3 regions of the Luteimonas sp. A482 genome follow, and region 1 is predicted to be linked to each of the others. Evidence: riboswitches for the same ligand, from Rfam matches in the RefSeq annotation. Region 1 holds a riboswitch; each other region holds the start of a gene.
The links. A riboswitch is a leader RNA that binds a small molecule or an ion and turns the genes downstream of it on or off. The one in region 1 is predicted to bind cobalamin.
Positions count from the first base shown of each region.

Region 2: linked by a shared signal. The riboswitch ahead of ACW5DW_RS12080 (ribonucleoside-diphosphate reductase subunit alpha) and the one ahead of ACW5DW_RS10935 (TonB-dependent receptor domain-containing protein) in region 1 are both predicted to bind cobalamin.
Region 3: linked by a shared signal. The riboswitch ahead of metE (5-methyltetrahydropteroyltriglutamate--homocysteine S-methyltransferase) and the one ahead of ACW5DW_RS10935 (TonB-dependent receptor domain-containing protein) in region 1 are both predicted to bind cobalamin.

Region 1 is NZ_JBSVRO010000003.1:29,798-32,054, reverse strand. It holds gene ACW5DW_RS10935 (TonB-dependent receptor domain-containing protein) at 1-1,093, opposite strand, end outside; cobalamin riboswitch at 1,207-1,439, opposite strand; gene ACW5DW_RS10930 (TfoX/Sxy family protein) at 1,489-1,869, opposite strand; gene ACW5DW_RS10925 (GAF domain-containing protein) at 1,866-2,257, opposite strand, start outside.
Region 2 is NZ_JBSVRO010000003.1:307,115-309,371, forward strand. It holds gene ACW5DW_RS12075 (TonB-dependent receptor) at 1-220, opposite strand, end outside; cobalamin riboswitch at 596-822, shown strand; gene ACW5DW_RS12080 (ribonucleoside-diphosphate reductase subunit alpha) at 991-2,257, shown strand, end outside.
Region 3 is NZ_JBSVRO010000005.1:79,139-81,395, forward strand. It holds gene ACW5DW_RS13995 (nitric oxide reductase activation protein NorD) at 1-626, shown strand, start outside; cobalamin riboswitch at 782-1,018, shown strand; gene metE (5-methyltetrahydropteroyltriglutamate--homocysteine S-methyltransferase) at 1,207-2,257, shown strand, end outside.

The sequences.
Region 1 (2,257 bases):
CGTAGGCGAGGAACACGCCGGTGTTGTCGCGGGCATCGACGGTATAGGGGACCAAGCTGTCGACCTGGTCGTCCAGATGGTCGATGCCTGCGGTCAGCAGATGGCCGGGACGCAGCTCCAGGTCGCCTTGGAGCGAAGCGCTGTCGCGGCGGGTGACGAAGGCGCTGCGGAGTTCCTCGCCCTGGTAATCGTCGGAGCGATCCTGGCTGCGCCCCAGGGCCGCAGTGAGTTCCAGTCGTCCGCCCTGCGGCGCATGCCGCAGCTGCAGCGCACTGACCTGCTGGCGCACCTCGGAGCGGTTGGTCCAGGAGCCGTCGAACTCGGTGTCGCCATCGGCCTGCAGGAAGCTGCCCTCCAGCTCGAACGCCTCGCCCATCTGCACTCCACCGCGCAGGCCCAGCGAGACGTTGCGATAGCCGTCGTCGTCGGGCTCGTCGGCGAAGCAACCCTGGAACAGCGCGCCCGAGCCGCGGCAGGCGTTGAAGCCGTCGGTGGAATCGTAGGCGCCGTGCACGCCGAGCCAGCCGCGCGCGCCGCGCAGGTCGAAGCCGCCCCCCAGCTCGCGGCTGCCGTGGCTGCCCATTCCGAGGGCGAGGCTTGGCGCCAGACCCTGCGTTTGCGCGCGCCGGGTGAAGATCTGGATCACGCCGCCGATCGCCTCGGAGCCGTACAGGCTCGAGCGCGGGCCGCGGATGATCTCGATGCGCTCGATCTGCGCCAGCGGCAGGTCCTGGATCGCGGGCATGCCGGCGGTGGCCGAGTTCATCTTGATGCCGTCGACCAGCACCAGCACGTGGTCGGACTCGGCGCCGCGCAGGTACAGGCTGCTGAGCTTGCCGCGGCCGCCGGTGTTGCCGACGTCGATGCCGGCGCGCCCGCGCAACAGGCCGATCAGGTCGCGCGCCTGGCTGCGCTCGATCTGCGCGCGGTCGATCACCTGGGCGGGCACCAGGCTTTCGGCCAGGGCCACCTCGGTGCGTGTGCCGGTGACCACCACCTCGTCGAGGTCGGTGGCCGACTGGGCCAGTGCCACGATGGGCAGGGCCGCGGCCACCGCCGCGGAGATCAGGGAAAGGGAACAACGGTTCAACATCGCATCGGCTCCATCGCGCGCCCCGCGCGCCTTGCATGGCATGGAGTTGCGCGCGGAGAGATGGCGGACGGGCACACGACGGCGCACGGCACGCCGCGACGCCCTCCGCATCGCAACCAGTGGACTCCAGGGCCGGTCTCCGGACTCGCGGGTTGGGGCAGGTGTGCCCCGGTCGCCGCGCCTTCCCATGCGTGTGCACAGTGGCGGATGCGGCGGCCGTACTCGCTTACCGTTGCGGGGGCAGTGCCGGGATGACCGCGTCGCGCGTTGCGACGCCGGCGTCACCGGCTTCCCGTTTCAGCCCTTGGACGAAGATCCGCGGGCCACCCTGGAGCTGGCGGCATTGTACGGGAAGGGTGCGTGCGGCGGCGCGTGCTGCGACGCGCGCAGGTGGCTCAGTCGCGGTCGCCGCCGCGGTCGGGCTCATCGAGGAAGCCGAACGAGGCGGACGGGGTTTCTTCCTGATGGTGGGTGGTGGTGACCGGCGCGGCGGCGGGACGCCCGCGCGGCAGCGGCAGCTCGGCCGTCGCGGCCTCGACTGCGGCCACCAGCTCCACGCGGCGTTGCTCCGGCACTTCCTGCCAGTGGCAATCGCGCAGCGCGCCTTCGAGTGCATAGAGCAGGTTGAGGCTGGGCTTGAAGCCGGCGCGGCGCACGCGCATGAAGGCGTCCACCGGGCCGGCGCCAACCAGGTCCTGCTCGGTGCGCAGGCCCACCTGGCGCAGCCAGGCGGCGGATTTCGGACCGATGTTGCGCATCTTCAGCGGTGCATTCATGACAGGGACTCGACCCAGATGCGGGCGATGGCTTCCAGCCCTTCCTGATCTTCAACGTCGAAACGGGCCGGCTCCGGACTGTCGATGTCGAACACGCCAACCAGCGTGTCTCCGTGCAGCAGCGGCACCACCAGCTCCGATCGCGACGCGGAGTCGCAGGCGATGTGGCCGGGGAAGGCGTGCACGTCGTCGATCCGCTGGGTCTGGCGGCTGCTTGCGGCCGCGCCGCACACGCCCTTGTCGAGCGGGATGCGCACGCAGGCGGGCAAGCCCTGGAACGGGCCGACCACCAGCTCGGTGCCGTCATGGAAATAGAAGCCGACCCAGTTCAGCCCGGGCAGCGCGTGGTAGACCAGCGCGGACAGGTTGGCGGCGTTGGCGATGCGGT
Region 2 (2,257 bases), 280 kb from region 1:
CCGACGCCGGCACTTCGCGCACCGACTGCTCGCGCTTGGCGGCGGTGACGATCACGCGGTCGAGTTCGATGGCGCCCTCTGCAGCCGCGGTGTCCTGCTGCTGCGTGTCCTGCGGTGCGGCAGCGGCCAGGCCGGCGCTGCTCGCCAGCGCGATGGCGACGGCCAGGCGCAGGCGCCGGCAGCCGTGCGCGACAACGTCGTATCCGAAACGGTTCTGCATGTCTGTCTCCCCATGTGTTCCGGCCAGCCCGGCCCTGCAGGTCGCAGGGGAGGCGCCGACACTTCGAATATGCGCGCGGCAATGGGAACCAGTTGCGTCGCGGGGGCCGGATGCCGTCGCATTCAGGCCAAGCGGGGTGAATGCAGGCACGGCGCGCACACAGACGCGCATCTGTCGGGAGTCGCCAGGCTTCGCGACGTTTCGGATTCGGTGCGCGAAGGGCGCGGCTGGCCGACGTGGAGGCCGACTGCGCATCTCACGCATTCGGTGGAGGGCGCACGGGTGGCCGTGTCGGGGCAGGCGTGGACGTTCGCGCGCGGCGGTCGTCGGTTCCACAGACCACAACATTTTCGGTTGACCGCAAAACCCGACCACACTATCTTGTGCCCTGTCGGTTCTCCGCACCTGGTGCGGGGATGAAAAGGGAAGCCGGTGACGCCAGCCCGCAAGGCTCGGCCAGTCCGGCACTGCCCCGCAGCGGTAATCGGGAACGAACCCGCCACCAGCACTGGAGCCTGCGCTCCGGGAAGCGGCGGGGGAGGTGGACGCCACGGCGTCCGGGCCCGTGAGTCCGAAGACCTGCCGACAGCCGCGCGCATGCACGCCGCGCGGTGCCGGCCGCGGAATCTCCGGGGGGAGATGGCTGGTGGAGCAGTTCGGGCCGCGCCATGCGCAGTCCCGGATTCTGCGACGCCGCCTGTCCACCCTGCCTCCAACGCCACGCTCGCCTGCGAGGGACAGGCCGGCCGTGCGCCACGCATGGAGGACGCATGAGCCAACACCACGACACCCGCGGCGACATCGCGGTCGCAACGCGCGCCGGCGCCACCGGCTCCGACGCGCCCTCGCCGGGCCGTGACCACGACATTGCGGACGCGCGCGACGACATCGTGCCCGCGCCCGGCGCCGATCCGGGCCGCGCCGACACCGCGGCCGTCGCCGTCGCGGCATCCACCTGGATCACCAAGGAAGCCGGCAACCGCCGCATCCCCTTCGACCGCGCCCGCCTGGAGCGCGCCATCGACCGCGTCCACGCCGAGTTCCCGCAGCTGGACATCGCCGACTACAAGCGCAGCGTGCTGGGCTTCGTCGAGCGCAAGGACGCGGTGAACGCCGACGATCTGGTCGACCACCTGATCCGCGAGGCCGAGGCACGCGTCGACGTGGCCGCACCGGAATGGGAGATGTTCGCCGCACGCCTGTACCTGCATCGCCTGTACAAGCGCGCCGGCCGCAACCGCTTCTACGACGTCGAACAGAAGTACGGCTCCTATGTCGGCCTGCAGGAATCGCTGGCCGACCGCAACATCTATTCCAACGACATCCTGCGCGCCTACTCCAAGGAAGAGTTGATCGAGGCCGGCAAGATGATCGATCCCGGGCGCGACAGGCTACTGGCCTACAACGGCCTGTACCTGCTGGCCACGCGCTACCTGGCCACCGATCACGCGCGCAACGTGTACGAACTGCCGCAGGAGCGCTGGCTGACCATCGCGCTGTACCTGATGCAGGACGAGCGGCCGCGCGGGCGGCGCATGCAGCTGGTGGGCGAGGCCTACTGGGCGCTGTCGAACCTGTACATGACCGTGGCCACGCCGACGCTGCAGAACGCGGGCAAGGTGGGCGGGCAGCTGTCGAGCTGCTTCATCGACACGGTGGACGATTCGCTGCAGGGCATCTTCGATTCCAATACCGACATCGCGCGCGTGTCCAAGGGCGGTGGTGGCGTCGGCGCCTACATGGGCTTCGTGCGCTCGTCGGGATCGGCGATCCGCGGCGTGCCCAATTCGTCCGGCGGCGTGGTGCCGTGGATCAAGCAGCTCAACAACACCGCCGTATCGGTGGACCAGCTGGGCCAGCGCAAGGGCGCGGTCGCGGTGTACCTCGACATCTGGCACCGCGATATCGAGGCCTTCCTCGACCTGCGCCTCAACAACGGCGACCAGCGCCTGCGCGCGCACGACGTGTTCACCTCGGTCTGCATCCCCGACCTGTTCATGGAGGCGGTGGAACGCCGCGGCGACTGGTACCTGTTCG
Region 3 (2,257 bases), on a different contig from region 1:
TCCTGCGCGAAGGGTTGTACGAGGCACGGCGGCCGGGCCGGCGCAGCATCGCGGTCTGCCTGCTGGTCGATGCCAGCGGCTCCACCGACGGTTTCATCGGCGATCGCCGGCGCGTCATCGACGTCGAACGCGAGGCGCTGCTGCTGGTGTGCATGGCCCTGCAGGGCCTGGGCGAACCGTTCTGCGTGATGTCGTTTTCAGGCGAAGGCCCGCACGGCGTGATCATGCGCATGCTCAAGGACTTCGACGAGCCGTACGGGCAGGAAGTGGCGCTGCGCATCGCCGGTCTTGAACCGGAAAACTACACCCGCGCCGGCGCCGCCATCCGCCATGCGACGGCGTTGCTGATGCGCCAACCCGCCGAGCATCGCCTGCTGCTGATGCTGTCGGACGGCAAGCCCAACGACGCCGACCGCTACGACGGCCTGTTTGGCGTCGAGGACATGCGCCAGTCGGTCACCGAAGCGCGGCTGCAGGGCGTCTTCCCGTTCTGCCTGACGGTGGACCTGCAGGCCCCGGGCTACCTGCCCAAGGTATTCGGACCGGGCCACTACGCCCTGTTGTCGACGCCCGAGCGCCTGCCGCTGGTGCTGCTGGACTGGACCAAGCGCCTGCTGGCGCGATGACGGCAGTCGCGCACGCGTTCCATGCCTGGCCGATCAGGTTGCTGCGCCAACGCCCCCGGCGGCCTCCGGTCCCGGCTGCCGTTCCGCAGCTTCCGGCGGCGGTCGCTCCAGGCAGGCGGCCCCACTGATGATTGACCGGGCACGTGCAGCGGGGTAACGTTGCGCCCGCCGAAGGTATATATCTCTCTATTGCGATAGAGAGATATATTTAATTGGGAAGTCCGGTGCGGGCCTTCGGGGCCCCATTCCGGCGCTGCCCCGCAGCGGTGTGTGGAAACGACCCTCGCCACAAGCACTGGTCCTGGCGGACCGGGAAGCGGCGGGCAGTAGGTGGACGGCTTCGGCCGGCCGGGTCCACGAGCCCGAAGACCTGCCTCGGCCAGGGAGCGATCCCTGTCTGACCTGGCGCCCGAAGGGTGCGCGGGAAGCCCATGCCCGACCTGGCATGGAAGTCCGCGCATGTCCGACGGTACCGGTTCGCCCGAGGGGGCGAAGGTCGCTGGCGTGGGCGCCTGCCGTGTCGTGGGGAGCCTGCGCGGTTCCTTCGTTCTTCGTTCACTCCGAATCGAGGACAAGCACCATGACCACCGTGACAAACCTGGGATTTCCCCGCATCGGCGCCAGGCGCGAGCTCAAGCGCGCGGTCGAGGCATTCTGGCGGGGCGATACGTCCGCCGCGGAATTGCAGGACCAGGCGCAGGCGCTGCGCCTTCGCCACTGGCAGCTGCAGCATGCCGCAGGCGCGGACACCGTGCCCTGCAACGATTTTTCGCTCTACGACCACGTGCTGGACACCGCGTTCCTGTTCGACGCGATTCCCGCCCGCTACCGCGCGCTGGCCGACGCCGACCCGCTCCAGGCCTACTTCGCGATGGCGCGGGGCCTGCAGACGGAAGACTTGGACCTGCCGGCGCTGGAAATGACCAAGTGGTTCGACACCAACTACCACTACCTGGTGCCCGAACTCGAGGCCGGGCAGACCTTCCGCCTGCGTGGCGACAAGCCCATTGCAGAGTTCCTGGAAGCGAAGGCGGCCGGAGCGAAGGCGCGCCCTGTCCTGCTCGGCCCGGTGAGCTTCCTGCTGCTGTCCAAATCTGTCGATGGCGGCGACCGGCTGGAGCTGCTGCCCGACCTGGTTGTCGCATATGCCGACCTGCTCGGAAAGCTGCGCGAGGCCGGCGCCGAATGGGTGCAGATCGACGAGCCCTGCCTGGCGCTCGACCAGGACGCATCGGAGCAGGCCGCCTATCGCCACACTTATGCCACGCTGGCACGGGTGTCGCGGCCGCGGCTGCTGCTGGCGACGTGCTTCGGCGCGCTGGGCGACAACCTGGTGACGGCGTGCTCGCTGCCCGTCGAGGGCCTGCACGTCGACCTGGTCCGCGCACCGGAGCAGCTTGACGCGGTACTGGACGCCTGGCCAGCCGACCGCGTGCTGTCGCTGGGCCTCGTGGACGGGCGCAACGTCTGGCGCACGGACCTGGACCAGGCACTGGCGCTGGCGCGGCGCGCCCACGACCGGCGCGGCGGCGAACGACTGCAGGTCGCCCCGTCCTGCTCGCTGCTGCACAGCCCGCTCGACGTGACGCTGGAACGTTCGCTGCCTGCCGACCTCCACAGGTGGCTTGCAT